DNA from 3 places in the Sporosarcina sp. Y352 genome. Region 1 is predicted to be linked to each of the others. Evidence: riboswitches for the same ligand, from Rfam matches in the RefSeq annotation. Region 1 holds a riboswitch; each other region holds the start of a gene.

Region 1 (10,822 bases):
TCCAACAGATAAACGGCTTTTCCATTGAAACGATTTAAAAATAATGACAGAAAGGATTCCCCATGTGACTGTTCATGTAGAGACTTACCGCCATAGCTCTCAAGCGCGGCTGCTCCTAAACTGTCAATATGTGAAGCAAAATGATAAAAAGATTCGGCCCGTAAAAAGAACCCTTTTGTCACTTTAGGCATCCACGACAAGCGTAGATACTCACTAATCGCACTTTCAGATGCGTCTACATCGTAACTATTATTTCTTCCGCCACCCGCTGAATTAAATCCGCATAAATCTGCAATCCCTTCAAGTAACGTTGATTTACCCGACCCATTTTCTCCTACAAAAAACGTAACGCTTTTCTTTAAATCCAGTTTTGACATTGATTGAATAGATGGAATTGAAAAAGGATACTCATCTAGTGAACTTCCTTCATCATGCATTAGCGTAATTCTTTTCAAAAACAATTGCTCACACTCCCTTCTATTAACCTTTTTGTATGAATAAGCATAATAGTATTGGTCACATTACTATTCAAAACACAATCGTCTGCGTATACTACATAAACGAGTTACAGGAGGAATTGAAGATGATAATTAGAGGACTTATACTGCTTGCCATAATGATGGGTGGAACTTACGCAATGGTCCAGTCCCTCCACGATTACGATGACAAGGAGTTTATAGTACTTCTTGACACTATTCAAAACCCTTTCACTTCACTTATACTAACAAAAGCTTCTCCACTCGGCTACAATATCGAATATACCAAAGACGAAGATAAGATTGAAAGTTTGCTCGACTTTCTCCAAGATTATAAAATTCGGAAATTGAAGCCGGAAGATATTAGACTTGAGGACAATATCGAAGAGTACAGCATTATGTTACAAGATGAAGACGGTAACGAAATTACGATTATCCTAAATGAGAATTTAATCATCCAAAACTCATTACTCTATTACGAAGTCGTTGACGGACCACTAGATGTTGACTGGTTAGTTCAGTTATTTATAAAATAGGTAATTTGCAAGGACAAGAAACCTGAAACTTTCTTGTCCTTTTTTTGTTGACTTGCTTATCGTTTTTAATACAATTGTATATTACTCGTTGAATGTTTCAGCTATCGTATATACTTGTTAATAGGCATTAAAAAAGGAGTGTATTTCCGTGATGGAATTTAAAAGTATCGATGATCAAGTCATTCAGAAATATCAGCAGGATGAACAGCTGATGATCAGGTTATTTTTGCAATGGTGTTCAAATAACGACTTAAATCCACATGTACTGTATGGCAAAGCTTATCCAGAGCAACAAGAAAACGAAACGATGAAAAAAATAATAGAAGAAGCAAAATTTGAAGAAGAAATAGACATTGACAATGAAACAATGCTCGATGTATTGCAGCTTTTCGGCAATGATGAACTTGCTTTTGTCGTAACCGATGAGATTCAAAGGCTTTCAAAGTAACGCTTTTATCTTTCTGAAGGTTAAGAAAATATAGACTCAATCTTTTATTATTATCAATTCTCCTATATACTAATATTTAGTTCGACATCCGTAATAAAAAGGAGTGATTCGATTGGTTAAAAGTATGCCACTGCGTTCAGATGTACCGAAAGAAGAAACGTGGAATTTAGAGGATCTTTTCAAAACTGAAGAAGCATATAACAATGCAATAATCGAGTTAGAAAAGAACGTTGAAGTATACGTTAAACAATTCAAAGGAAATATTAAGAACGCCGCTTCTGTAAATGATGCGCTCAAAGGCTTTGCAGCAATTTACGAACAAATTGTTCCTGTCGGTACGTATACAAGTTTATCGTTCAGTACGGATCAGACAGATGATGAAGCACAAATGCGTTCAAGTAAATTCGGTTCTACTGCGGCAAAAATGAACAGTAAACTTTCCTTCATTGACAGCGAACTTTCCCTCTTACCTGTCGATGTATTAGAAAATGCAATGAAACAATCTGATGTGTTCAAAAATTATTTGGAGAAATTAATCCGTAAAAAGAAGTACCAATTGCATCCTGAGGTTGAAAAAACATTGGCTGCGTATTCATCAACATTCAACGCTCCTTACGGCTTGTATAATACGACGAAAATGGTCGACATGTCGTTTGATGATTTTGAAGTCGATGGAAAAATGTATCCATTAAGCTATGTATCGTTCGAAGGTGACTGGGAATCGGAAGCAGACACGGACAAGCGCCGCGCTGCGTTTGACGCATTTTCTGCAAAATTAAAAGACTACCAGCATACAACAGCAAAAACGTACGATATGCATCTTCAAACAGAAAAAACAACATCCGATTTACGTGGATATGACACGATTTTTGACTACTTATTATTCAATCAAGAAGTTGATAAATCCATGTATGACCGTCAAATTGACTTGATCACGAATGAACTTGCACCTCATATGCGTAAATATGCAAACCTTCTAAAAAAAGTCCACGGACTTGATAAAATGACTTTTGCCGATCTGAAAGTTCCACTTGATCCGACTTATGAGCCGAAGATCACAATTCAGGAATCGAAGAAGTATATAGATGACGCTCTTGCAATCATGGGCGAAGACTATGTTAACATGGTGGATCGTTCGTATAATGAACGATGGATAGATTTTGCTCAGAACAAAGGTAAATCGACGGGTGCTTTTTGTTCGAGCCCCTACGGTAACCACCCATATATTCTCATTTCATGGACCGGTAGCATGGAAGACGTATTTGTACTTGCTCACGAACTTGGTCATGCAGGTCATTTCTATAATGCGAATCGTGAGCAGAATGTATTCAATGCACGTCCATCCATGTACTTCATCGAGGCCCCTTCAACGATGAATGAAATGCTTGTTGCAAACCATTTGTTAAAAAACTCGGATGATCTCAAATTCAAACGTTGGGTCATTTCATCCATCGTTGCACGCACGTATTATCACAATTTCGTGACACATTTATTGGAAGCTGCATACCAGAGAAAAGTGTATGAACGCATCGATTCAGGTGGTAGTGTCAATGCGGGTGTCTTAAATAACTTTAAACGCGGAGTCCTTGAAGAGTTCTGGGGGGACACTGTAGAGATTAATGAAGGTGCCGAGCTAACATGGATGCGCCAGCCCCACTATTACATGGGCTTGTATCCATACACATATAGTGCTGGACTTACGATTTCCACACAAATGTCTAAACGTATTTTGAAAGAAGGTCAACCTGCTGTCGATGAATGGCTGGATGTCCTCAAAGCGGGCGGTACAAAATCACCTGCTGAACTCTCAAAATTGGCAGGTGTGGATATTACAACAGAACAACCATTACGTGACACAATTGCTTACATCGGTGATTTGATTGATGAACTCATCGTTTTGACGCAAGATATCGAAGCAAATGAAAAGGCGAATGTCTCACAATAAATTCAAAAAAAAGCTGACGAAACCGTAATGGTCTCGCCAGCTTTTTGCTATCTATTTTGAAATTCTTATTTCATCCACTCGGGTTTACCAAAACCTTCAAAATCCGAATCAATCACTTTTTCAAATTCTGCTGACTCTACGATATCAATAATATCTTTAGCAAATTGTTTATCGGTATTTTCCGTTTTTACTGCAACAACATTTCTGTAAATATCAAGCATATCTTCCAGAACCAACGCATCCAATAAATTCATGCTTGCAGCAAGTGCGAAGTTTCCAGGAACGGCTGCTAAATCAGTGCCATCAAGGGAGCGTGGAAGCTGTCCCGCTTCGATAGGTTGAAATACTAAGTTCTTCTTGTTCATTGTGATATCCTTTTCGGATACTTTTAATACTTCTGCATTAGGATCGAATTCAATCAGACCCACGTCTTGTAACACTAATAGAGCACGAGCCCCATTGACAGGATCGTTTGGAATGGCAATTTTTGCGCCTTCCTTAATTTCTTCGATAGACTTGAATTTATTGGAGAATATCCCCATTGGAGCTGTTGGAACGATAATCAGTGGTGACAATTCCGCTTTAGTTTCTTTCACAACATTCTCCAAGTAAGTCGTGTTCTGGAACAAGTTTGCATCAATATCACCACTTGCTAAGGAGTTGTTCGGCTGAATATAATCGCTGAACTCGACTAGTTCCACTTTATATCCTTTTTCTTCAAGTCCGGGAATAATCGCCTTTTTTAACATATCGCTGTACGGTCCTGCAGTCGAACCAAGCTTCAAGGATTTATCATCAGATACTTCTTCTTTACCACCACAAGCGGCAAGCACTGTTCCAAGTATAAGGACTACTACAACAAATAGAAACTTTTTCATAATTTTTTCTCTCCCTATCATCTTTTATCAACAACTTTTGAAATACGATCTCCTGCAAATTGAATTAGTTGTACAAAAATTATTAATATCACGACAGTGACAACCATAATCGTATTGTCGTAACGATAATAACCAAACCGGATTGCTAAATCGCCGATTCCTCCACCGCCGACAACGCCTGCCATCGCCGAATAGGCGACTAAACTAATGACTGTCATTGTCACACCTTGAATAATACTTGTTTTCGCTTCCGGCAGTAGCACATCTTTGATAATCATCCATGGCGTCGCACCTACCGCGATTGCAGCTTCAATGACACCTTTATCAATTTCACGTAGCGAAGTCTGCACGATTCTAGCAAAAAACGGGATCGCAGCAGCAGATAACGAAACGCTCGCTGCGCCAGGACCAATCGGAGTTCCTACTATTAAAATAGTCAACGGGATCAGCGCGACTAGTAAAATAATGAACGGAACAGAACGGACCATATTGACGATAAAACCGAGAACTGAATTCAATACCCTGTTCTCTAAAAACAGTCCTTTTTCCGTGGTGAACAATAGGATTCCTAACGGCAGTCCAATAACCAGCGCGATGACAAGAGAAATACCTATCATATAAAGCGTCTCACCAAATGCTTTCGTAATATCAGGCATTAACTCCATAACATGTTGAATATCAATTCCCATATTCAATAACCTCCACTTGGGCAGCCCGCGATGACATATAGGCAATGGCCTTTTCTATTTCGTCATCTTCCCCTTTAAGTTCCATTAAAAAAGTACCTAGAGGCATTTCTTGAATATATTCAATCGAGCCATGAAGGAAATTACCTTGTACCCTAAATTGCTGGACCATATCTGAGATAATTCCCTCGCCCGCCACATCCCCTTTAAACATAACTTTAACGAGTTGTCCCGTACACCTACTCAATATTGCTGATGGAACATCAAACGATACGACACTACTGATAAACTCCTTGGTTAATGTTTCTTGAGGGTTTGAAAAGATATCATATACTTGTCCTTCTTCAATCACTTTGCCATTTTGCATAATCGCCATTCGATCGCAAATTTCCTTCACTACATTCATCTCATGCGTAATTAGAACAATTGTAATACGCAATTCCTTATTGATTTTTTTCAAAAGCCGTAAGATTGATAGTGTTGTATTCGGATCGAGTGCGGAAGTTGCTTCATCACAAAGCAAAACGGATGGGTTATTCGCGAGCGCACGAGCAATGCCCACTCTCTGCTTTTGGCCACCACTTAACTGTGCAGGATAGACGTCACGCTTATCAGAAAGGCCGACCATTTCAAGCAACTCTGTCACCCGTGTATTTATTTTATCGGGAGATGTTTTTGCAGCTCGTAATGCAAATGCAATATTTTCAAATACAGTCTTTTGGCTGATTAAATAAAAGTGCTGAAAAATCATTCCGATTTTCAAACGCGCCAGACGAAGTTTATTTCCTTTTAGATTCATCAGATTTAAACCGTCGACTAAAATCGTTCCACTCGTTGGTTTCTCCAATAAGTTGAGGCATCTGATAAGTGAGCTTTTCCCTGCGCCCGAGTAACCGACGATTCCGAAAATCTCTCCTGTGTTTATGTCTAACGACACATTATCAACGCCGGTAACAACTCTCTCTTTTGTTGTATATACTTTCGACACGTTTTGTATTTGTATCATATAAATCTCCTCTTTCTTTAAATGGAAGTATGAAATCTCTGGATGCCTGACCATATAAAAATGCTTCTTTCATAATAAGAAAGAAGCACCGAAAAAGGTTTCAGCTCATCTTTCAGAATGAAGTTCACTCTGTAGGAGTTAGCACCTTCCTTGCTTTACACAAGGGGTTGCTGGACGTCATAGGGCCTATCCCTCAGTCTCTCTTGATAAGTACCATTATATTATTGTTTTGATGATATACCATTAATAGTAGTCATTTCTAATTAATTTGTCAACCTATCATCATGCTATCCTTTTCGGAAGTATTGTCAATTAAGTTGCATTCCATGTATACTAACCTTAAAATAATAGTTTTTTACTATATAGAAAACGGGGTTATTAAATGGCACTATCAAATCGATTAAAAAACTTACCGCCGCACTTTTTCGCATCACTTGTAAGAAATGTTGAAGAAGCTCTTTCGGAAGGTCGAGACGTTATTAACTTGGGGCGTGGTAACCCCGACCAACCTACTCCACCTCACATTGTAAAAGCACTTCAAGAAGCGGTTGAAGATCCAGCAACACACGGGTACTCCCCGTTCAGAGGAACGCCCGAATTAAAACAGGCGGTTGCCGACTTTTATAAGCGAGAATACGATGTTCAAATTGACCCGACAACAGAAGTCGCAATTCTATTTGGTACAAAACCCGGCTTGGTTGAGTTACCGCTTGCCATAATGAACGAAGGTGAATTACTTTTGCTTCCGGATCCTGGATATCCCGATTATTTATCAAGTGTAAGCTTGGCAAACATTAAATATGATTTAATGCCATTGGTAGCCGAGAATGATTTTTTACCTGATTATAATGCCTTAACGGAAGAACAAAAAAAACAAGCAAAATTAATGTATCTGAACTACCCGAACAATCCAACCAGCGCAACTGCCAATATACCTTTCTTCGAAGAAACGGTTGCATTGGCAAAAGCCAATGATATTGCCATCCTTCACGACTTCGCTTACGGTGGAATCGGTTTTGACGGCGTTAAGCCTGTCAGTTTCCTACAGGCGGAAGGCGCAAAAGACGTTGGCATTGAAACGTACACGTTGTCAAAGACCTATAACATGGCCGGTTGGCGGGTCGGCTTCGCTATCGGTAATGCCGATATCATAGAAGCAATCAACTTATTACAAGACCATCTATTCATTGATATTTTCCCGGCTGTTCAGCGCGCGGCTGCGGCTGCGTTAACAGGAAGCCAAGATTGTGTAGATGAACTCGTATCCCTCTACGAAGGTCGCAGAAATGTCCTAATTTCCGAATGTAGACGAATCGGTTGGGACGTCGTTGCCCCAACAGCTTCTTTCTTCGCTTGGTTGCCTGTTCCAATAGGATATACAAGTGAGTCTTTAACCAATTTACTATTGGATAAAGCGGACATTGCCGTTGCACCCGGGCACGCCTTCGGAAAACATGGCGAAGGTTATGTACGCGTAGGCTTATTAGTAGAAGAAGATCGTATAGTTGAAGCGATTGCAAGGATTGAAAAACTCGGTCTATTTTCTTAATGATTATTGTGTCTGTTGAAATATAGAATCATTTTAACTTCGCTTGCGCTAAGGAATGGCTCTGGCTGCCCTTGAATGGAGCCTATGCACAGTTTATACACCGTATTCACTATTTCCACTCATCTAATTACCAAAGTAAGGGATCAAAACTTGTGTAGTTTTGATCCCTTACTTTTATGTTAATTCATATTAAAATTTAATGTTATCCGGGTCTGGACCAACTCGATGATTCTTATTCAAACTATCGATGCATGCCATATCTTCTGCTGTTAACTTGAAATCGAACACGGTAGCGTTTTCGGCGATGCGATGTTCTTTCGTAGATTTCGGAATTGTGATAACGCCATTTTGTAAGTCCCAGCGTAAAATGACTTGGGCTATGGATTTACCATATTTATCGGCAATTTCTTGAAGTTCCGTATTATCGAGCAACCCTCCCTGCATAAGCGGAGACCATGCTTCCAATTGAATATCATGTTGTCGGCAAAATGCATGCAGTTCTTTTTGTGTCAAACGTGGATGATATTCCACTTGGTTTAGCATCGGTTTAATTTCCGCATCTTTCATCAAATCTTCCAGGTGATGAATCTGGAAGTTACTTACACCGATTGCTTTAACCCGACCTTCCTTATAAAGGGTTTCCATTGCGCGCCATGCTTCTTTATATTTACCAGCTACTGGCCAATGAATTAGGTATAAATCCAAATATTCTACACCTAGTTTAGTTAAGCTTTCTTCATAAGCTGCGATTGTCGTTTCGTACCCCAACTCTGAATTCCAGACTTTTGATGTGATGAATAGATCTTCTCTTGCAACTCCAGATTCCGCCATTGCTTGACGAACACCTTGTCCCACGCCGACTTCATTGCCATAAATCGCGGCTGTATCGATACTGCGATAGCCATGTGTAATTGCAGTTTTCACTGCATTCACCAGTCCTTGTCCCTCTTTAACTTTAAATACCCCAAGACCCAACCAAGGCATTTTCACGCCATTTTGCAATGTTGTTGTTGATTGTAAGTTGTTCATAATTCAATTCCCTCCAATGTTGTAATTACCACTATATTGCAATCATTTCTCGTCTAAAATTGCTCCCTTATTCAGGATGTGCCTAGTTTTTACTGATCTTTCCTTTCCAGTGCTCCGCTGATTCCTGTTAATAGTGCGGCAATCAGTACCATTGTCCCTCCAATCCAAGCCGTATGAATGAGCCCAATCGAATCTGTTACTACTCCCCCTGTGTAGGCACCTATTGCAATTCCCCCATTAAATGCAGCTATGTTCATTGCGGAGGCAATGTCTACTGCACCTGGCACAAAACGTTCGGCTAACATGACGACATACACTTGAAGTCCCGAAACGTTCATAAATGCAAATAAGCCCATCAAAATTATTGTGATAAGACCTGCGACCTTAAATGGTACCGTAAACGTCAAAACAATAAGCACAATTGCCTGGGCGATAAACATATAGAATAGCGAACCGATCGGGTTTTTATTTGATAGTCTTCCGCCTATCATATTACCGATTGCAATCGCGATTCCATAAACAAGTAAAATCATCACGATTGTTCCTTGTTTAAATCCTGTTATCGTTTGAAGCATCGGTGATAAGTATGTGAATACGACAAATGTTCCTCCGTACCCAAGTGCCGTAATCGTCAATACTAGCAATATCCGACTATTTGTCACGAGCTTGACTTGGTTCCGAATAGATGTGGGTTTGCTTTGACGTAAATCGGATGGTACAAGAATACTATTCGCAATTAACCCTATAATCCCTATAATTACGATTGCCACAAAAGCATAGCGCCAACCAAATTGCTGTCCAATAAATGTACCGAATGGAACTCCTGTAATCGTAGCAACTGTGAGTCCTGTAAACATGATTGAAATTGCGCTTGCTCTGCGATTTTCGGGAACAACGTCAGCGGCAATCGTCGATCCAATCGACATAAATACACCGTGTGAAAATGCAGAAATGACACGGGCAAGCAGTAAGACCGAAACACTTGTTGCACTTGCCGCGATGCCGTTCCCTATAATAAAGACTACCATAATCCACAGCAGTAATGATTTCCGCGGCATTCTAGAAGTGAGTGACGTTAAAATTGGCGCACCAATCATTACGCCTAGTGCATAGAGCGAAACAGTCAGCCCAGCTGTTGTAACCGATATATCGAGATCTTGAGAAATCAGCGGCAATAGCCCCACACTGATAAACTCCGTTGTTCCAATTGCAAATGCACTGACAGCTAAGGCAAGCAGTGCAAACATACTTCTCTTTTTATCTAAAGTCATTCTTTTCCTTTCCTTTCTATTCTCACGTTATATGATTAAATCGACGAAGAGCTAAAATTCATATCGTGTAACCCACCGCTTATGTTAGTATGATTCACAAGGGTCATAAAGAAAAGTACGCACTTTAAAGTGCTGTAGGTACCAATTAGTGATATAGGTACTTTTAGGTTCCTATAGAGGAGGATTATAATGACAAAAAAGAAGTATAATATATCTGTCGAAGCGACATTAGAAGTGATTGGCGGAAAGTGGAAATGTGTCATCCTCTGCCATTTAACTCATGGTAAAAAACGAACCAATGAACTGAAACGACTCATGCCTGATATTACGCAAAAAATGTTAACGCAACAATTGCGTGAACTGGAAGCGGATGGCGTTATTAACCGGATTGCATACAACCAGGTTCCCCCGAAAGTGGAGTATGAGCTAAGTGAATATGGTTTAAGTTTAGGGAGCATTTTGGATGCGCTATGTGCATGGGGAGATGTTCATATCACGAAGGTATATGGAGATAAATTTTCTGTCCTAGGTGATAGCGTCTTGAACGATAAGCTGAGATAACTGACTGCATAAAAAAAAGAGATTCCATTCACACGGAATCTCTTTTTCCACTTTGCAGGGAGGTTATTTTCGACTGCATTTTTTTCATTGTCATAACATCTCTGCCCTTCTTTGTAGTGCGTTAAAAATCACCCTTTATGATTTTTTCGAGCTCACCATAGTCCTGATTATAGCGAATCTCTCCTATTTTACCCTCCTCGGGTAATACCGCAAGGCCCGTTATCTCGGCTTTCTTTTTGTTGCCGCCCTCTTTTTTATACTTTACATGAACCGTAAAGCCGTAATCACTGGCCCGATCCTCGCTTTGTTCCACGTCAATCTTGTCGACAGTAATTTGATAGCCTGAGTTATCAGCTGCAACTTGATAATTCAAAGGGTAAATTAGAATGTGTCTGTCATATCCTAATTCGGTGAAATGCGGTCCGTATATCTTCTCC
Region 2 (10,822 bases), on a different contig from region 1:
GGTTCATCGGAGATTCACAAGTAGTCATCAACCAACTGACTGGAGAATGGCCGGCACTCGAAAAAGTTCTGTCAGGCTGGGCGGACCGAATTGAACAGAAGATGAAAGACCTCGGTATCCAGCCAGAGTACGAACTGGTGCAACGAAAACTGAATTCAGAAGCCGATCGACTGGCGACACAGGCGCTAAATGGAGTCTCTATTACAGCGACAAGTGAGGTTACAGGATAGGTCTATTTTCGGTAATTGACTTAACAAAAATCTTAGATTAGCAATCGGTTTTTCATAAATTCAGTACACTAATCCCTAACACAGATTCATTCATTTGAAGTCAAAAAAACACTCTATTTCCACATTTCCTGGAAATAGAGTGTTTAGTTAATGTTCATGCTTGCCGATGCATCGCTCACATTCATAAAGTACCGATTCATGCTTCTCAACGATTTCATTTCCACATTCTGTACACTGCTTTTCAGTATTATTTTTGATTTTCTCCATAATAGATCTCCTCCATTTTTTATTGTTGTACTAACCTTGTTGTGAAACAGTTAGTATTCTTAATAACTACTATATAACAGAGGTTTATTTTTGTCTTCACTTTCCGACAAAACGTCATATTAGTGGATGAAGAGCAATATACGGCGACGAACAGAGATTGTTTTTAGGACTTAATAAATAACTCTTCCGTTAACTATCTAGTTTGTTTCTCCTTTCAATCGTTTTACTTCTATTCGCCATGAAAAAAATCACCTCTCCTCCCTTTCACACACATTTTCAAAATAAAGAGACAACTAAATTCTACAAATAGTTTTTGTCGATTTGGGAACGCTATCTCATGAAGGTTTCTATAAAGAAGGAGGAAGTCGATTGTCCAAAGTCAATCCCAAACCGAACGATTCAGCCGACAATGAAGACAGGTTAAAGAAAACAATCAGTAACCTAGAAGCTGCAGAAGCTGCTATGGAATTCGCCGAGGGGAAAGAACTCGCTACAATCCAGGAAAAAAATGCACGACGCAAAGAAAGCATTGTAGATTTACAAAATGAAGTAATTGAAGAAGACAAATCACGAATTAACGGTTATCTATAACAGCACAGGTGATTGCTTTTCAAATGAGATTAGAGGTATTGAAAATCAGAAAAAAACGAGTCCATTCAATTATTTCATTATTGAATGGACTCGTTTTTTCAATATATACCCGACGTCATTTCGATTTTCAATCAGTCATCTGTAATTCATTTGTTTAAACGCTTTTGTCTTCAAACAAGTACAAGAAAGTAGAAGCAATAGTGCAGAACAATACCCAAGACGTTGCTGCTTCAGCTACAAATATGATCATTTTATGTACTGTTATTTATTAAGTTCTTTCTTAAAACTCTTCCTTCGTATTCCGTAAACGATAGGCAACAATAGAGGAAATATAATTCCAACGACCAACGATAGAGTTTTCCCCGTCGTGTTATCCCATTTTTGTTTTAACAGGGTGAGTTTTGTTTGAAGTAGTCCATTCACATTCTAGTAAGCTTAAAATACCAGCTTGTGACTATTCTTTCAGTCAATATTCGCCCCATTTCCAAAAAATACAACACTTTCAGAATGGAAATCTGAAAGTGGTGTATTTTTATTTCTGATTAATTAACTACAAAATATCTAGCATCTGGATGAGCGAATACCATTGCTGAAACCGAAGCTTCCGGTTCCATCATGAATTCTTCTGTTAGTTCTACGCCAATATCCTCGGGTTTTATCAAACCAAATAACTTAGCTTGATCATCTAGATTTGGACAGGCTGGATAACCGAAGGAGAATCGTTGCCCTTGGTATTTGGCAGCGAAACGATCTCTCATTGTAAAGTCCGTTGGATCTGAGAAACCCCACTGATCTCTAATTTCTTGGTGAATCCGTTCAGCATACCCTTCAGCTAGTTCAAGGGCAGTCGCCTGGAATGCATGGCTTTCTAAGAACTTTCCTTGTTCTTTTAGTCTAGCTGCTTCCGCACGCACGCCATGACCTGCAGTAACTTGCATGAACGCAACATAGTCCATTTCTCCACTTTCCACTGTTCTTAAGTAATCAGCTAGACATAGAAAAGGTTCTACAGATTGGCGCGGGAAAGTAAAACGTTCGATCTCTGTTTTAGCGTCTGCAGGATCATAAATAATTACATCATCTCCATCTGATTGCGCAGGGAAGAATTGATATATGCCCCGGGGTTTTAATAGATCCGATCGTAAGTAACCAGTTACTAGTTCATGGAGCCCACTTGCACGCTCATCTCCCCGTTCGATTAATTTATCATTATATCCTTTTAGACCCAAATGATGGCCAATCAATGTGCGCATATTTACATAAGGATGAAGGTGAGCAACTGAATAATCTTTCATCACATGACGACGAAGATCTTTCGGTATGTAAACTTGTACATCTTCTCGAACCGTTTTCACAGGCCTCTCCAAAACAGCAACTGCCTGTTTAGATGCACGAGTTGCCTCTGATATAATACGCTTCTCTGCTGAAATAACAAGTTCCTCTAACAAAAGCTCTTTATCTTCCTTATTTTGTAATCGATTGGCTAGGTCAAGTCCTTGCATCGCATCTTTTGCATATAACACTGGCCCATCATATTCAGCTGAAATCTTCGTTTCCGTGAAACGACGAGACAGCGCTGCTCCACCTACAAGTATCGGTACATCGATACCCGCTTCTTTGAAATCTTGCGCTGTAATAACCATTTGATGAGCGGATTTAACGAGTAACCCAGACAAACCTATCATATCGGGCTTTTCTTTACGAATGACTTCAATCAGTGTAGCAGGTGTCACCTTAATACCGACATCAATCACTTTGTAGCCGTTGTTACTCAGTATGATCTCAACCAAGTTTTTCCCAATATCATGAACGTCGCCTTTGACAGTGGCAAGTACGATTTTCCCCTTACCAGAATCATCTTCTTTTTTCTCCATGAAACCTTCTAAGTAGCCTACTGACGCTTTCATAACGCCTGCACTTTGGAGTACTTCAGCAACAATGAGTTTATTTTCATTGAACAACCGACCTACCTCAGCCATCCCTTTCATCAGTGGTCCGTTGATAATATCAAGCGGGGTATCATACATTTGAAGCGCCGCTTCCAAGTCAGGAATAAGCCCTTCTTTTGTTCCTTCAATAATATAATAAGCAAGACGATCAGGAACCGTTTTAGGAATATCATCTTCTGTTTTTTCTTTTTTCTTACCACGGTAAAAATCTGTGAAATCAGCGAGAGTTTGATCCGTTGTTGTGAATAAAAGCTCGTTCGCCATAGCAATTTCCTGTTCAGGAATAGAAGCAAAACGTTCTAGTTTCTCAGTATTCACAATCGCGTAATCAAGACCTGCTTGTGTACAGTGGTATAAGTAAACGGCATTCAATACTTCACGTCCAACCGGCGGAAGTCCAAATGATACATTACTTACACCTAGTGTCGTTAAACATCTGGGCATTTTTTCTTTTATCAATCGAATACCTTCTATTGACTCTACTGCAGCACCAATATATTGTTGATCGCCTGTTCCTACTGGGAATACGAGCGGATCGAAAATGATATCTTCCGGCGCTAACCCCCATTTATTCACAAGTAAATCATATGAACGCTCTGCGATTGCAAGCTTTCGTTCGCGTGTAACACCCATTCCAATTTCATCGATCGTCCCTACTACTACAGCTGCACCATACTTTTTCACAAGAGGCATCACGGCATCAAATCGTTCTTCCCCATCTTCTAAATTGATGGAATTAATAATTGTTTTACCTTGTGAATACTTTAACGCTTCTTCAATAACCTTTTCGTCAGTTGAGTCAATAACGAGAGGCACTTTCACTTTTTTCACAACTTCCTTCATGAATTGTGCCATGTCCTCCAACTCATCGCGATCCGGGTTCGCAAGACAAATGTCAATGACATGTGCCCCACTTTTCACTTGAGCGCGTGCAATTTCAGATGCTTCTTCAAACTTTCCTTCTATAATAAGCCGTTTAAATTTCCGGGAACCAATGACATTTGTACGTTCTCCGATTAATAAAGGACGCATCGATTCATCATATTGTAGCGGCTCAATTCCAGATATAACGTGACCATGACTTTCATCCACCGGTTTACGTGGAGCCAAATCTTTTACAGCTTCTCGCAAAGCTTTAATGTGAGCTGGAGTCGTTCCACAACATCCACCTACCAAGTTTAACCAACCCTTTTCTGCAAAGCCTCTTAGCTTTTGAGATAGTGATTCTGGTGACTCATGGTAATGTCCTTCTTCATCGGGTAATCCTGCATTGGGATAACAACTGACATAGCCGTCAGATATCTCTGATAGTGAACGGATATGATCTCGCATGAATTCAGGACCCGTTGCACAGTTTAAGCCTACAGAAAGTGGTTTCACATGCTCAATGGAAATATAGAAAGCTTCTATGCTTTGTCCGGCTAGCGTCGTACCCATTGGTTCAATTGTTCCTGAAATCATGATGGGAAGTTCTATTCCAGTCACTTCAAACGCCTCTTTAATACCAAGTGTAGCAGCCTTTACGTTCAGCATATCTTGACTTGTTTCTAGCAATATCAAGTCACTTCCACCATCAATCAATGCCTTCGCTTGGATATAAAAGTCATGTTTCAGCTCATCAAATGTAATGCCACCTGTTACAGAAAGTGTTTTTGTCGTCGGTCCAATTGCTCCTGCTACAAATCGAGGCCATTCATTTGTCGAGAATTCTGCAGTACATTTTTTTGCAAATTGGGCTGCACGATAGTTAATCTCATGCGCTTGGTCTCCTAAATTATAATCATTCAATACAACTGGCGTGCCACCAAACGTATTCGTAGAAATAATATCAGCACCTGCTTCTAAATATCCACGGTGTATGTTTTCAATAACTTCTGGATTTACGATATTTAAATATTCATTACATCCATCATATTCTTCCCCGCCGAATTCTTCCGGAGAAAGGTCCGCATTTTGAATCATCGTTCCCATTGCACCATCAATAATTAATATCCTTTTTTGAAGTTCTTTCTCAAGTAAACTCTTAGACATAACTGTGATCTCTCTCTTTCTGTGCATCTATTTCTTTAATATAATGAATCAATTCAAGTGACGTATCATATCTGAGGAAAGGCGTGATAATGTAAATTCCATTAAATAATTCTGCCGCTGTATCTATGAGTTCCTTCGCTATTTGAATACCTTCTGCAGTCGCTCTGTTTTTGTCATCTCCACACGCACGCATTCTTTCAAGTGCATCTTCTGAGAGCTTGATTCCGGGTACTTCGTTATGCAAAAACTCTGAACTTCTGATGCTAGTGAGTGGCATAATACCGATGAAAATAGGTGTAGGTAAATGCTTTGTCTGCTCGTGAATTTCTCGGATTTTTTCTTTTGTGAATACGGGTTGCGAGATGAAATAATCTGCACCCGCTTCAATCTTCTTCTCTAAGCGTTTTACTGCACGATCCAGTACACGTACATTCGGATTAAATGCTGCAGCTACAGAGAAATTCGCTTTCTTGCGGAGAGGTTTACCAGAGAATGAAATGCCCTCATTCAACTGTTTAATCAGTTGAATGAATTCCATACTAGACACATCGTATACACTTGAAGCCCCTGGGAAATCGCCCACTTTCGTAGGATCACCGGTTATTGCTAGGACTTCATGCAACCCAAGTGCATCTAACCCCATTAAGTGTGATTGGAGACCGATTAGATTGCGGTCCCGACATGTGATATGTACAAGAGGATTAATCTTATGCTCAAGTTTTAACATCGAACCCATCGCCAAATTGCTAATGCGCGGAGAGGCTAATGAATTATCAGCCATAGTGAGAGAGTCTATGCCTGCTTCGTTTAACGCCTTAGCACCTTCAATGAATCCAGTTATATCTAAATGACGTGGCGTATCCAACTCCACAATAATTGTTCGTTCTGTCATTACCTTGACATGAAGTGGCTTTGTTTTTTGCGGTTCTGCCTCTCGAATTACAATCGGCTTTCTTGGAGTCACTATTTTTTCCGAGATGGGCGCTAGATTTCCAATGTATTTTTTCGCAGCCTCAATGTGCTTTGTCGTCGTTCCACAGCATCCACCAATTAAGCGCACGCCCTCTTCCCGGAGTCGCAATGCAGCTCTCCCGAAATAATCAGCTTCTGATTCGTAGACAATCCGTCCATCCTCAACATCCATTAAACTTGCGTTTGGAGAAGCGGAAAGAAATGCTTTTTCAGGAAGTGTTACTTGTTCGAAAGCTTGAATCGTATGATGTGGCCCCAATCGGCAATTGACTCCTACTATGTCCGCACCCAGTGCTTCAAGCTGATGAAACGCTTCGTTAAGTTGCATTCCATTTTGCAAAATGCCTGGATCATGCATTGATACTTGGGCAATAATTGGCGTATTTGTTAGTTTGCGTAAATGCTTTACAGTAGCAACAAGTTCTTCAAAATCATAATAGGTTTCTAGGAGTAAACCGTCCGGATCCCCTGCCAATAAGTGATTGGCTTGCTGATCAATCATTTTTATTATTTCTTCAACCGTCGCATCACTTTTACGAATCCCACGGATACCGCCTATCGTACCAAGTACAAACTGTCCGCCTGGTGCAGCAGCTCTTTTTGCAATTTGAATTGCTGCTTCATTAATTTCTTTTACTTGATTTTCTAAACCATAACGCTCCAGCTTAAGAAGATTGGCTCCATATGTGTTGGTCTGAATAATATCTGACCCAGCCGTAATATAATCTAAGTGAATTTTCTCCACAATCTCCGGTTTCTGTAGATTCAGTTCTTCGTTACAGTACTCAATCCCATATGAATAGAGCAGCGTCCCCATAGCCCCATCCGCAATTAATATCTTTGTCTGCAGTTCTTCCAGTAAGCCCATTCCACCCAATCCCCCTTTAATACAAAAAAAGCCTTCCATGAAAAGAAGACTTAACGATTTAAAATTCGTTCTTCTTCATCTCTCAGGACATTTCTCTCCTGCTGGAATTAGCACCTGACCATATTATGGCTGGTTGCTGAAGCGTCATTGGGCCAGTCCCTCGACTTCTCTCGATAAGAATTTAATATTCAGTTTTACTAACTATGATTATCCTATCGTTATAACTCGTATCAGTCAAGGACTTTTTCGTAAAATGCGAATATTCTTTTCCTTATTATTTTTATTTTTCAGATTTCGAAAAAATAAAAGCTGCTAACACAATAATATAATCATGTTAGCAGCTTTTACTCGTATTATATTATTGTATAGAGTGTTTTGTTAACCATTCTTCAATCAACGGAAACGTATTGTTAATGGCTCTTCTACCAGCAACCACTGAGACATGACCAGTATCCGTCAGATGGAAAGTCTTATCTCTACTTGAGATTTTAGCGTTTAGTGGTTCTACTTGGTTAGGAGAAGCGATGACATCATGCTTTCCGGCAATATTTAATACATTTGCCGTAATCTTGCTTAACTCCACTTTCTGTCCTCTAATATAGAGTTCATCATTAATTAATTTATTCTCTTGATAAAACTCACCAATCCATTGCCTATAGGCTTCACCTGGAAACGGAATTCCGTCATTCAGCCATTTCTGCATCAACTTCCAATTGTTAACGAATTCCTCATTATCCGCGCGATCCGCCAGACTGATATAAGGACCATAAAAATTGGCTATCGGATTTAACAGCTTGTTGCCAAAATCAATCATATCATGAGGAATCAAACCAAGTGTGTCAACTAGTTTATTCAAGTTAAAATGACGTTTGTCTAACCAGCTCGTATATAAACCTGCATCCGAAAAATCAAATGGGCTCGTCATGAAGATTAAATTACGAATTGGCAGTGTAGGATGTAGTGCCGTAAAAATAGAAGTCATCGTCCCACCCATACAATAACCAAGCAAACTGATTTCCTTGGCATCCGACGTTTTCAATACTTTCTTAACAGCGCGCGGAATATAATCTAAGATATAATCATCTAATTTCATATATCGATCTTCATAACCCGCAGTACCCCAATCCAGTAAATAAACGTCGTGGCCTTTGTTTGTAAGATGTTCGATTAGACTATTGCCAGGTGTTAAATCCAATATATAAGGTTTATTGATCAATGCATAAACCATTAATATAGGGACGCTATTCGTTTTCTTGACTGTTGATTGATAGCGATATAGTTTCGCTTTATTCTTTGTCCAGATAACTTCTTTAGGTGTTTGACCGACTTTTGGTTCAGGCTCATTTGTCAGTACCGACGTCATCCGTTGAATTCGTTCAAAACCTACCTTCAAATCATCAGGCATTGTATCCATCCATTTGTCAGCATCTTTTATACTAGAATAACCCATTTTTTTCCTCCTATCAAAATTCAATCATTTATAAGGGCTTCCTTGCAGAAGACCCTTTCCACAAGTAAAAAATGGTAGGTTATTACATGTATAATCCGCCATTCACATTGATTGTTTGCCCCGTAATATACTTAGCCTGTGTAAGGAACAATACAGCTTCTGCAATTTCTTCCGTTTGGCCCAAACGTTGCATTGGAATTTTTGCAATAATACCCTCTTTTACATTTTCAGGCATTTCTCCAACCATTTCCGTTTCGATAAATCCAGGACAAACAGCATTGACAGTAATTCCACTTCTAGCTGTTTCTAATGCCAGTGATTTCGTTAAACCAATCAATCCCGCTTTTGATGCCGCATAGTTTGATTGACCGAATCCGCCAGCCTGTCCGATGATTGAGCTTATGTTAATGATTCGTCCAGACTTTTGCTCCAGCATATGATTAATTACTTCCGATGTTGTATAGAAAACACTGTTTAGATTGACATTGATTACCTCATTCCATTCCTCATTAGAAAGTTTACGGAATGTACGGTCTCTTGTAATACCTGCATTATTCACGAGAATGTCAATCTTCCCAAAACGATTGATAACTTCAGCCATGAAATTCTTTACATCGTCCGCTTTAGATACGTCAGACTGAATTGCACAAGAAATTCCACCTTGTTCTTCAATTTCCTTTACAACTGCTTCTGCACTATCAATTCTAGATTGGTAATTAATCGCAACAGATGCACCATTTTCAGCTAATACTTTAGCGATTGTAGCACCAATTCCGCGTGAACCCCCAGTTACTACTACCACTTTCCCCGCAAGTGGTTTGCCAATCGTACTTTTTTCAGTTACTTCGTTTATTTGTATAGTCATATTCCCACACACTTCCCATCACTCTATTTTTTACCCCTTAAATTGAACAAATCTACTATTACTTTTTCAACTCTTTCGGTGCGACCACCGTTTTTTCTTTCTCTATACCTTCAAGCACCTCAAGAACTTTATCCAGTTTTCTCTCCAAGTTTAGGACAGACCTTCTTAACTGACTAATTTCTTTTGTCGCATCTAATTTACCTAATTCTTCTTCGAATTTATCTTCAAGATTGTCAACTTTGCCTTCTAAATTAATGACGAGAGATGCAACATCCGCAAGTTCTGCTCGCGTAGGCATATTCATTTGTTTCAAATAAGACTCAGTCGCCTCATTTGAATACTCCTGAAATTGCAGGTAGTAGTTTAGGGTCTCTCCCATTCCTTCAGAGAAAGATTCCTTCTTCAACGATTCTTGGATTGCTTCGTTCCAGTTCGCCTCTGTTTGTTCGTAAATGTTTTTCCACATTTTAAACGGATCTAGTGGCAATGTTTGTGACAATAAACTTCATCTCCTTTTAAGTAATAAGCTCAGCAAGTACCAACTGACCCCCTGTACATAATTATACTGATTGACGATTTTTAAATGAATAATCAGAAAGGGCTATCTATTCTCACTTCTACTCGGTTATTCAACACAATTCGACATATAACGCGATAAGATAGGGTTTTATCACGTTCTTACAAAATGAAAGTTAAGCTCCGTTTCACTTCTTGACGACTTTACCAATGTATGAGTGTTGGCTCATACATATGCGTAAGACAATAATTTAGTTGAGATTTTTTTACTTCTATACAATAAACCAGAAATAACCAGTGAATATCTTAATCATACACTGGGCACTACGTGTATAAGCTTTTTTGGATCACTTTGGACTTAACGACTTCTAAATTATTTTCGAGCACTTCCGCTCTATATAGAAGCTAATCTACTTGTTTCTTTCAGAGCAACTGTATTTTCACTAGAATATTGGAGGAATGCGACAGACGATTAATTACAACAGACTTATCCCTCCGTTAAAGTGTCGTGATTAATTCGCCGAAAGCGGGCCGGAAATAGTACAGTGGAAATTGCATTCTTCAATCCCTACTCACCAACGTTTTATATTAGTAAACGTTTAATTCAACAGATGTAACATTCTTTACGTACTCGATTTTATATTTTTCCAATATTCATGTTTGACAAAATAAACATATAGGTGTAAATTACATCTATAGACATTTACTGTGATTGGAGGTGATAAACGGTGGATTCAAATCAGGGGACATCCAAGAATGACAAAACTACCAATTTAGGAACTCCAAAAAACTTCCTAATTCCAATCATGCTATTACATCTACGCGATTGGAATTCACATGGCTATGAATTGATGCAAAAGATTACGCAATTCGGGTTCGATTCAGTCGATCAAGGGAACCTTTATCGGATTCTACGACAACTTGAAAAAGATGAGATGGTCACATCAGTTTGGGATACGACATCCGGTGGACCAGCAAAACGTATTTATTCGATTACAGCAGCCGGTGAGCAATATTTAGAGGTTTGGGCAGGTTCGCTTGGGCATTACCAAAAAATGCTAGATCAGTTTTTCACTTTATACA
Region 3 (10,822 bases), on a different contig from region 1:
ATCTGCCACAGACTGAACTTGGTTTTCATAGTCAGTCAACTGCCCATTCATTTTGTCTTTGTTCGTAAGCATTATGGCATAGTGCGCAGTCAGTTCCCCAACAACAGCATCGACAAAGAAATCTTTTCCGCCTCTAAAGAAGTCTGGTATGTCTTTTAAGATAATGGTTTGTGCACCGGCGACTAAGTTATCTACATCGTCTTTTAAATCATTTAAGTAGTTCCTAACAGGAGCAAATAGACTTTCTACACTAATTTCTATTGACATCACATATTCTATTAGCTCTACAGGTTTAGAATTTAAGATAGAGTTTAAAAAGCGGCATCTTTCTTCAGCTAGGTCTAGAAGTAAAATTAGACCATCAATACAGGCTTTAATTAGAGAACCTGTACCCGCAATACCGATGAAAATTGGATTGCCTGCCGTTTCTTCAAGTTTTTGTGTAAATAATATCTGCAGCATCGTTACACGCTGGGAAAAATGTGCACTTTCATCATCCACAATGCTGACCGAATTCTCTAAATAGCCCGTTGCCAAGCCCATTCGACCTTTCACATGATCTTTTATTCCGCTTGCGAGAGCGGTCATATGTTTATGGTCGATAGCAATTTTTTCAGCTTTGCCTCCATGAAGAGGGGACCCCGTCCAGATGCTGGTCACTATATGGTCGGCTGCACCAATATGAATGAAGCCATATCCCGGTTCCCCTTTAAGTCCTATTTGAATTGTATAATCACCATTTTTGTCTGCTTCCACATAACCTGTATGATTGGAAGTGAACATGGAGAATAGCGGTAGCCCGTTGTTGATGTTAGATTTTTTGCCGGGGATGCGGTCTTCCAAATTGAGTGTACCTTGTGTACTCGTCAGAAAATCGTATTTACTATAGTAGTTCGTTATGTTGGAGTAGTTTTTTGTTGGATCCACCATGCCTTCAGGTAGCATCGCCGGATTTAATGTAACAGCTTTGACGCGCGGATTTTCAATTGCAACTGCGTTTGTCAATGCACCTGCAAGGGAATTTCCTGTCACGGAGGAGACTTTTCCGTAATCATCATTTACGTCTTTGAAATAGTCTTGGGCATCTTTTAGTTGTACAGGTGTTGTATCGCTTAATAATTTTAAGTTCGTGCCGATCCAGTCTTCTTTCAGTTGTTCGCTCCCTACGAAGACGATGGTTAGTTCGTTCGTGTCGAAGTTTTGGACAGTTAGTGCGTCAAGCCCTGAATCAGTGTCGTATCTAGTGTCAATCACTTTGTAGTCTGATCCATTTAAAGTGAATACATCATTTTTATTATGGTGCTTATAAGCATGATATCCCGCCATTTCAACTAAGTCCTCGTCATTAGCCTTCGATATATGATTTACGTTTTCCGGATTGAAGCGTTTAACTGCATCTACATCGATGAGTTTAATGACATCTTCGATAAAGGAAGGGCTATCCGTAGAATTCAAACTATCAGTGAATTTAGGCATCTCTCTGATTCCCTCACTATTCTTTAATGATTTCATTTGGATTCATACTTTCCAGCGAATTATCCTTTGTTCCGATACCTCTTCTTTTATCAATCAAGTTATCATTCAAAATAATTGTATATGCACCTCTAGGTATACCTTCCATCTCATTAATATCTGAAACGATTTTATCAAAGACCGCCTGATCGGGTTCAGTGTCAGATTCTTTCATATATAATTCTATGAGAATCAACATTTGATTTGGCTTGAAATCAGCTTTACTCAAACTTTTTTGTAATGCTTCTTTACTAATTTCTGGGTTTTCTAAATACATATCATATATCCCTTGAAATGCGTCACCGAGCTTGCTTGTTCTGTACACTGAACTTGAGAATCCAGTCCCTCCGACTTTTTCTACTGCCTCTACGGGCATTCCGACAACAGGATGATTTTGAAGTATACTTTCCAAGTAGTTATCTAGCGTCGCAAATTCATCTTCATAAATCATTGCATATAGTGCACCTTGGATCGCATTTTCAACTTGCCCTTCTTCGGACCAGACTTCATCAGTTTCAACGGTTCCACTATCCACATCGATTGATATAATTGCATATGTATAAAAATGGGGTTCACCTACCGATTCCACAAATACGGTTGCACCATCGACTGCCCCAACGATGTTATGAACAATCACTTCTGTTTTATAGTTGCTAAGGAAAAACTCTTGGACCGCTTCTTCAATTTCTCCACGGTGTTCTTCAGCCAATTTCCCCGTTTCTGGTCGGCTGTCGCGCAATTTATATCCTTCACCAGTGTAGTCTTGTATACGTACGAAGTTCTCTGTTTCGTATGCATTTTTCTTATTTTCAGTTGACGGTTCCTTAACTTCAACTTTTTCCTTACTGGTTAAATTGTCCATACCCGTACATCCTCCTACTAGTAATGATGAGCTCAATGTTAGTGCCAGTATATTTTTATAAATAATATTCAACAAATACACCTCGAATTTTCAAAGTAGATTTCCATCGCACTTCTATGTCTCCTTCCAATTGTACCCCTCGTATGTAAGTTAGTTTGTATTTTTTTGTAAATTATTTGTATGTGTTTTTCATGTAGGCATTTAATCTTGATGGAATACGGCTTCGCAAAATAAATCTAACAACTTCGGAGTACGCTGCTTAGATTATCTAGGAAATTTAAATAAGTCATTATCACTAGCCGACAAATTTAAGTATTGCGTGATTTTCTCTCACCCTTTTATTAATAAGCTAGTTTCATTCTAATAATAAATACCACTCTGCTAACCTACTGTCAAAGAACGCCAATATTTCACGAATTAGGCTTAGATAGTTTAGCCTACTTAACCATGTAGTCTCTATTTTACGAAGTGATAAAAAGTTGTTTCAAATCTAGTATACTGGTACTTTTTTGATAAAATATCGATATACCCACTCTAGACTCGTTACTTTGGATTCATTTTAAGTTTTTGAATATTTAATATATATCTCGATATAAAGATGCTTGAAATGAAGGGATTTAATTGGTATAGAAATTGGGTGGGGATTTATTTTGAATAGTGGAGTGGTTACTTGATTTGGTGTGGTGTATGGGCGGTGGTATTAGTTATACGGGCGGTCCGACGCAGGGTTTGAGCGGTTGCATTCGGTATACAGGCGGTCCGACGCGGGGTTTGAGCGGTTGCATTCGTTATATGGGCGGGCGGACGCGGAGTTTGAGCGGTCGCATTCGGGATACGGGCGGTCGAACGCGGGATTTGGGCGGTTGCATTCTTTATACGGGCGGTCAGCCACGGGGTTTGAGCGGTCACAAACGATATTCGGGCGGTCGAGTGGGTGGTCCCTCCCCTATTTCCCAACAAAAAAAGGCAGAGCGTCCAGCAAACGCTCGACCCTCTACCTATTTCTTATTATTTTCCCCAGTGCTCCGCGATGAATTCAGTGCGGCCGGAACGGGCACGGTTGTCCGTGTAATGTTCTTTTTCTTTTATGTAATAATCTTGATGGTACTCTTCTGCCCGGTAGAAGGTTTCTGCGGGACGGATTGCTGTGACGATGGGTTTAGAGAAAATGCCGCTTGCCGCTAGGTTGGCTTTTGATTTCTCAGCAATTTCCTGTTGTTCTTCTGTGTAATGGAAAATGGCAGTTGTGTAAGATGAGCCGCGGTCGTGGAATTGACCTTCTGCGTCTGTTGGATCGATTTGTTGCCAGAATACTTCGAGCAACTTATCGTATGAGAATAAGGCAGGATCAAAAGTGATTTCAACGACTTCTATGTGGCCGGAATCGCCTTTTTTCACGTCTTCATACGTTGGATTATCGAGATGTCCGCCCATATAACCTGATACGATGTCTTGGACGCCTGGCCATTCTTTAAATGGTTTCACCATGCACCAGAAGCATCCACCTGCAAATGCAGCTTTTTCAAACTTTTTTTCAGTCATTGTCAATATCTCCCTTCATTATATAGCGCGTGTACAAAACGCCTCTTTTAGTAGACCGGTACCCATCCTTCTTGTGTTACGAAGATGCGTGCAGCTACTACTTTGCGATCAGCAGCGAGTGTGAAGTAGTGGCGGATGTTTTCCGGAACGGAGATTAAATCGCCTGGGTTAAGATGCACTTCAAAGAAACGGTCGTCTTTTCCTTGGATGATGAATACGCCATGTCCACTGACAATGTAACGTACTTCATCGTCTGTATGATGGTGTTCTTGTTCGAAGTTTTTCAGAAGCTCGTCCAAATTAGGTGTCGCATCTGATAGTGAGATAATGTCTGCCGTTTTATAACCGCGGCGTTCTGAAATGTCGTCGATTTCTGTTTTAAAAGCCTTTAAAATCTCTGCTTTTTCTTCATCCGTTAAATTGAATTTTTCACGAAGGTTTTCGGGTAGCTTTGCGATATCCCAGTGCTCATAAACGACTTCTTGTTGCTCTAGAAATGCTGCAACCTCTGTGTGTGTTTCAATAACTTCGTTTGTTCCTTGAATTGTAATTGTCGCCATTTTACTCATCTCTCCTCTAATCGATTTTTGGTTTTTATTTACACTTGCACATTTAAGCGGGCTTCAATGATCCGAATACAGTCATGGAAATTAGTGAATGGGGAATAAGGAATGTTCAATTCCTCGCATTTTTCAATTAAGAAATCCCTAGCAATGATGATATCGGCAAGCTTTGCCGCTTCTAGGTCTGTAATCGAGTCGCCGATGACAATGCTCGTTTGCTGCTGGGCAGTGTTCTCGCGAATAATCGTCGGCTTACAGCAACCGCAGCCTTGATTTACACAGTTTGCATCACATTCATGCGGGAAAAGGATGTTGATGTGTTCCCCTGTAAAATCGCTTTCGTTGCAATAGACTTGATCGAATGGACCGAATGGTTCAAGCAATGGATGGATAAAAAAGTCGATGCCGCCACTTACGATATAGAGCGGTATGTTTTTTTCACGGGTAAACTGAACAAATTCACCAAAACCTTCCCTGATTTCCGCATCCTCCAAAACGAACGACACGATTTGTTCTTTTTGGGAAGTGGGCAATAGAGCAAAGAGCTCTTTGACCCCTTTTTGAATGGACACCTTTTGCGCCATAATATCGTCCTTGATCTCTTCCCAACCAGCGGGAGCGAACTTGTCCATAATATTGATAATATTATCTTTCATCGTAATGGTACCATCGAAATCACAGAAAATTACTGGATTGAACTCTGCACTCATCTATATGTCCTCCTTGCCTTTTATCAATAAAACCTCTTCTATTATATAAGAAGAGGTTTTATTGATACATCTTCTTATCTACAACAACACATAGCGAGAAATAGCCTAGTGTCCCTCTACCTAGATAAGAAATCTCGTATTTTTTTCAATTAATTGTGATTATTTCATCTACCCATAACTTTGTCAATCAATGCCTACCCGACAGTGGTTTTATGAGGTAACCAGCGAAGCTTTTTCCTGCGCCTTTCGCTCTTCCTCTTCCGGTATACGAATGAATTTCACGATGATCGCACTCACTACATAGAGGGCACTGAAAATCCACACGACCCCTTCCGCTCCAACTAACCCGATAAACGCCAAAGCGATTGCTGGTGCTACGAATGTAGACAGACCCGCGGCAAAGTTCAACACGGACATTGCCGCGCCTTTATCCTCACCTGCAACGGATGGTACCAGGGCACCGATTGGAACGTAGCCCGCTACCAAGCCACCCCAGATGAATCCAACAATACTCGTCATGAGAATACTACCATTTGTAATCACTGGTACATAGAACAGAAGTGGCGTGAATATCGCGCAACCGATTCCACCAAACCAAATGATTGTGTTTTTCCAACCGAATTTATCCCCAATGAACCCGAACACTAAATTGAAAATGATGTTTCCTAAGAAAAACGTTCCCCATAATTGCAGCCAAGCACTTGTTTCAATGCCATGTTGCGCCATATGCATCGGTAAGAATACTGGGAATCCATAGACACTTAAACTATTGATAACACGGACAACCCCACCTGCAGCAACCCGTTTGTTTGTTTTCAAAATGGTGATACCCTTCAATAATTCCGTGACCGCTTCTTTTTTATTCGCGAGTTTTTTCTTTTGGAACTTGTCTTTATTGAGTACTAAAGCAAAGAATGCACCGAGACATACCCAGAAAATAGATGACCACATTGTATTGATGTAACCGAGATACTGGATTGCGTAACTTGAATAGTATGCGCCCAGCACCATCATTCCCGCACAAAACGCAAACCAGAACCAACCAACGGCAGAACTCAATTTGTTTTGTGGAGTTTTATAAATGACCCATGTCAAGAAGGAATAGGCAAACAATGGATAACCGAAACCTTTAATGAAATAAGTGAGTAGCATAATCGGATAATTCATCGTTGAAAAACCGAATGTGATAAACCCTGCGGTACCGACAATATAAACAGCTAAGCCGATTGCCATTGTACGTTTTGGACCAAATACCTCTACACAGACGCCTGAAAACCAAGAAGACAGCGCGATCGAGATTCCGTAGACCGTGAAAATAGCAGCTGACTGTTGAATGGTTAACCCGCTTTCAATTAGAAACGGACTTAGCCAACCAGCTTCAATTCCGTCTCCCATCATGAACAGCATGACTCCGAAAAAACCCCATCCTAAATTTTTCGTAATTCCAATTCTTTCTAACATACTGTTCTCTCCATTTCTATTTATAAATGCGGGACAAATTGACTGAAAAATAAAAAAACCCTTCCTGTAAAGACAGAAAGAGTTGGTGGCATACATCGCTAGTGCAATGTAAATATGCTTTACCCTTTCTATCTCTCAAGCTACGCTTGCTGGATTTGGCACAATTATGTTGCCGAAGTTTCATAGGGCCAGTCCCTCAACTTCTCTCGATAGAAAAAAACTATGAAATTGGTCGAACAGTGTCGGAAGTTAAACTAATGAGTTAACTGTATAGAACAATTAATCTTAAGTCAACCACTTATTCAAACTTTCTAAAAAAATAGTTTGGTATATGGTATACTTTCTACCATGAATCGTTTGTTTTAGTCAATTTCATAATAGAGGATATAGTAATAAAATCCGAACAAGGTTGATTTACACTCCAGGCGGACGCTTTCCGCGGGCACGTCTTCAATCTCCTCGTCACTACGTTCCTGCGGGGCTTTCAGATCGCGCTATTCCCGCTGGAGTCGCCGCCTTACGTTACAATCAACGGAACTCAGCTATGCAAACGAAGATTCGATTATTTTAGTTAATGTTAGAGTTTTCAACTAAAATAAGAAATTATAAAATTGATTCATTTGAAAGGATTTTTGCTATGAAATCTTTTATTGATATAGAAAATGGGGTTGTCCCCTCGGTTTGTGCGCTTGATTGCCCAGACCAATGTGGATTGCTTATTCATAAAGAAGACGGGAAAATCGTTAAAATTGAAGGCGATCCCGATCATCCCATCACAAAAGGAAGTATTTGCAACAAAGTTCGACATATGACTGAACGCCTTTATGACCCAAAAAGGATTACTACTCCTTTAAAACGCGTCGGGGAAAAAGGCGATGGACAATTCGTTCCAATCAGTTGGCAAGAAGCCATTACAACCATCACAGATCAATGGAAAAAACTGATTTCGGAAGAAGGTCCGGAATCGATCCTTCCTTACAGTTTCTATGCCAATATGGGGAAACTCAGTTCCAAAGGGATGGATCGCCGTTTCTTCAACCGCCTTGGTTCGAGTCAACTGGACCGGACGATTTGTTCAGTCGCTGGTGAGGTCGGCTACAATTACACGATGGGCGGGCGTTTTGGAACAGATCCGGAAGAGATGACGGAAACGAAATTATTTGTTTTCTGGGGCATCAATGCCGTCAGTACCAATATGCACCAAATCATGATTGCACAAAAAGCGAGAAAAAACGGTGCTAAAATCGTCGTCATTGACGTCCATAAAAACCAGACCGGACGCATGGCTGATTGGTTCATCCCCATCCTTCCCGGAACTGATGGAGCGCTTGCACTCGGAATCATGCATGTTCTTTATAAGGAAAAACTGGTCAATCAATCGTTTTTGGAACAATATACAATCGGCCACGAAGAGCTCGGCGAGCATGTATTGCAGCACTACGACCCGCAAACGGTTTCCGCCATTACGGGCGTGCCAGAGGGAGATATCTATGAATTGGCGCGAATGTACGGGACCGTCTCCCCTTCGATGATTCGCATCGGCAATGGGCTGCAGCATCATGATAACGGCGGCATGATGGTCCGGACGATTTCCTGTTTGCCTGCTTTGACAGGGCAATGGGCATTGAAAGGCGGAGGGGCGCTCAAATCGAATTCCGATTATTTGACGCATAATACTGCCGCACTCGAACGTCCCGAACTTCAGGTAGTGCCAACGCGCAGATTCAATATGAATTTATTGGGACAAGCATTAATGGAGGAACAACAGCCGATTCGCTCTTTGTATGTCTATAATAGCAACCCCGCCGTTGTCGCACCGGAAGCCAATAAAGTACGGAATGGCTTAGCCCGTGAAGATTTGTTCACAGTTGTCCATGATTTATTTTTGACAGACACTGCCTTGTACGCGGACATTGTTTTGCCAGCGACATCCGCTTTCGAAAACACGGACATCTATACGTCCTTCTGGCATCACTACATTCATTTGCAGGAACCCGTCATCGAAACTTACGGGGACAGTAAATCCAACCCGGACGTTTTCAGATTGCTGGCGCAAGCAATGGGCTTTGACGATCAACCATTTCTAGACAACGATGAGGAAATGGTTGACCAAGCGTTAAGCAATTTGTCCAACCCTCATTTATCCGAAGTGTCGTATTCTGCTTTAAAGGAAAAACGCTATATGAAAGCAAGTGGTACCGGCGATTTCTTGAACAATTTAAAGACACCTAGTGGAAAAATCGAGTTGTATTCGGAACAGATGAAGTCAGCGGGATTCCCTGCCCTGCCTACGTATATCCCGATTATTCAGGATTCCGATCATCCTTTACTTTATGTACCGGCAATTAACCATAACTTCATGAATACGATTTTTTCGAACAATGAAAAACATATCAAGCTCGAAAAAGTGCCTAAGTTGTTCATGAATCGACTAGATGCGGAAAGTCGAGGAATCGAAGACGGAGCGGCTGTCCGTATATGGAATGAGCGCGGTGAATGTGAGTTTACTGTTTCTGTCGGCGAGCAGGTTCTTCCTGGCGTTGTTGTCAGCCAAGGGATATGGGGAGATCAATCGGGTCATAAACGTCTGGTTAATGCATTAACGCCGGATCGGATTGCGGATATGGGCGGCGGCGCAACGTTCTTCTCGGGGCGTGTTGAAGTGGCGGGATTATAACTAGAAGTGTGGATTGGAGATTGCTTTGCGCCTTGGGATGCCTCTGGCCATGAGCGAGGGCACTAAAAAAGTCCGACTTCCTTCAATCCCGTTGATTTCCGTTCCGAGCGGACGCTTTCCGCGGGCACGGCTTCAGCCTCCTCGTCACTGCGTTCCTGCGGGGTCTTCAGCTCGCGCTATTCCCGCTGGAGTCGCCGCTCTCCACTACAATCAACTAGTTCTTATTATAAAAAGCACATTTCGTTATCAGGGATAAGATCTGCAGCCCATAGTGAATCTTTCTACAATGAAATTTGTATTAAATAGTAATCACATTATAATTTCAGTCTATACATCTCAAAATCACTTTCAATAATGTACACTCCAGCGCAGGCGCGGCAAAGGGGTAGCCGAAGCCGTGAGACTGGATGCGTAGCGTTAATCCAGGCTCAGGGCCAGAGGCATCCCCAAAGCGCCAAGCGGTCTACAATCTACACTCTGAATTAGGCGTAGCTACCCCTTCGCTTAGATTATATACTGGATTTCTAATTTCATTCTATATAAAAAAACGAGCCTCTCGGGATTATCCCAGGAGGCTCGTTTTGTGCTTATACTGACTCGACAACGCCCCATTGGTCGATGGCGCGCTTCAAAGGTTCTGACGTTTTTGCTGCTTCTACGAGTGAAACTTGTTTGACACTTGCGTCAATCGCCGCCCGGAATGCCTTGGCACCTTGCGTCGGTCCATCTGGATGGCCAAATATTCCGCCCCCAGCATTGACGACTAGATTATCTCCGAAATCCTTCAGCAATTGCGGCACCATGCCTGGATGAATTCCAGCGGATGGTACTGCAAATGTTTTTTCGAAGCCATTGTCTTCTATCAGCGCTTCATTGATTGCCAACGCATCGAATTTCGAAATGGCGACATTGCCATAAGGACTTGGGAACAAGGACAGATCTCCGCCGATGAGTCGCGTTAATTTCCCTACCAATAACGAGTAAGAGAATCCGCCACCTGCTTGTCCTGCTAGAACGCCCGATAATGCGGAATGCGCAACAATCGGCAAACCGATATTGTTATTTTCACGCAGCGTTTGAAGTGCATCTAGCCCATACGCATGGACGTTGAATAATAACGCGTTCGCGCCGAGCGCTGCTGCCTGTTCTGCCTTGTCATGAAGCTCATTCGTCCGCCCCGATAAGTTCACTGCATACAATGCCCGATTTCCTGTTTTATCATAATGCCGATCGATAATGTCTTTTGCTGTTGTAATTCGCTTATAAAACGGTGTTAATTCATTCTCAAAAAGAATTTCATCGTCTTTGATGAGATCGACACCGCCTGCTAGCAATTCTTCTAGTTGAGCGGAGAAAAAGGACAGATCCCTTCCCATGACCCCTTTGAATATGGCTTTCAGCAATGGGCGATCCATCACATTCAACTGCTCTCGAATCCCTTTTGTACCGAATCGTGGCCCCGGAAATTGTGCAAGCAATTGTTTGCCAAAATCCA

Evidence for each region. Region 1 has a riboswitch for S-adenosylmethionine ahead of AC1TO6_RS01820 (methionine ABC transporter ATP-binding protein). Riboswitches for the same ligand answer to the same signal wherever they lie in the genome.
Region 2: another riboswitch for S-adenosylmethionine. It lies ahead of AC1TO6_RS12695 (bifunctional homocysteine S-methyltransferase/methylenetetrahydrofolate reductase); the one in region 1 lies ahead of AC1TO6_RS01820 (methionine ABC transporter ATP-binding protein).
Region 3: another riboswitch for S-adenosylmethionine. It lies ahead of AC1TO6_RS14980 (MFS transporter); the one in region 1 lies ahead of AC1TO6_RS01820 (methionine ABC transporter ATP-binding protein).

The regions. Positions count from the first base shown of each region.
Region 1 is NZ_JBXCJE010000001.1:344,177-354,998, forward strand. Features, by position in the region: gene AC1TO6_RS01790 (AAA family ATPase) at 1-461, opposite strand, end outside; gene AC1TO6_RS01795 (hypothetical protein) at 584-1,012, shown strand; gene AC1TO6_RS01800 (hypothetical protein) at 1,164-1,460, shown strand; gene pepF (oligoendopeptidase F) at 1,585-3,405, shown strand; gene AC1TO6_RS01810 (MetQ/NlpA family ABC transporter substrate-binding protein) at 3,471-4,283, opposite strand; gene AC1TO6_RS01815 (methionine ABC transporter permease) at 4,301-4,972, opposite strand; gene AC1TO6_RS01820 (methionine ABC transporter ATP-binding protein) at 4,962-5,975, opposite strand; SAM riboswitch class I at 6,078-6,188, opposite strand; gene AC1TO6_RS01825 (aminotransferase class I/II-fold pyridoxal phosphate-dependent enzyme) at 6,358-7,524, shown strand; gene AC1TO6_RS01830 (aldo/keto reductase) at 7,714-8,556, opposite strand; gene AC1TO6_RS01835 (MFS transporter) at 8,643-9,824, opposite strand; gene AC1TO6_RS01840 (winged helix-turn-helix transcriptional regulator) at 10,014-10,385, shown strand; gene AC1TO6_RS01845 (hypothetical protein) at 10,507-10,822, opposite strand, start outside.
Region 2 is NZ_JBXCJE010000006.1:192,732-203,553, forward strand. Features, by position in the region: gene AC1TO6_RS12675 (ribonuclease H family protein) at 1-230, shown strand, start outside; gene yhfH (protein YhfH) at 378-497, opposite strand; gene AC1TO6_RS12685 (small, acid-soluble spore protein tlp) at 867-1,088, shown strand; gene metH (methionine synthase) at 1,631-5,068, opposite strand; gene AC1TO6_RS12695 (bifunctional homocysteine S-methyltransferase/methylenetetrahydrofolate reductase) at 5,061-6,908, opposite strand; SAM riboswitch class I at 6,981-7,088, opposite strand; gene phaC (class III poly(R)-hydroxyalkanoic acid synthase subunit PhaC) at 7,267-8,358, opposite strand; gene fabG (3-oxoacyl-[acyl-carrier-protein] reductase) at 8,441-9,223, opposite strand; gene AC1TO6_RS12710 (polyhydroxyalkanoate biosynthesis repressor PhaR) at 9,282-9,722, opposite strand; gene phaQ (poly-beta-hydroxybutyrate-responsive repressor) at 10,468-10,822, shown strand, end outside.
Region 3 is NZ_JBXCJE010000009.1:69,261-80,082, reverse strand. Features, by position in the region: gene AC1TO6_RS15005 (SA1320 family protein) at 1-1,512, opposite strand, end outside; gene AC1TO6_RS15000 (DUF1672 family protein) at 1,493-2,374, opposite strand; gene msrA (peptide-methionine (S)-S-oxide reductase MsrA) at 3,383-3,916, opposite strand; gene AC1TO6_RS14990 (1,2-dihydroxy-3-keto-5-methylthiopentene dioxygenase) at 3,964-4,476, opposite strand; gene AC1TO6_RS14985 (2-hydroxy-3-keto-5-methylthiopentenyl-1-phosphate phosphatase) at 4,515-5,189, opposite strand; gene AC1TO6_RS14980 (MFS transporter) at 5,400-6,650, opposite strand; SAM riboswitch class I at 6,776-6,866, opposite strand; gene AC1TO6_RS14975 (molybdopterin oxidoreductase family protein) at 7,288-9,327, shown strand; gene AC1TO6_RS14970 (2,3-diketo-5-methylthiopentyl-1-phosphate enolase) at 9,915-10,822, opposite strand, start outside.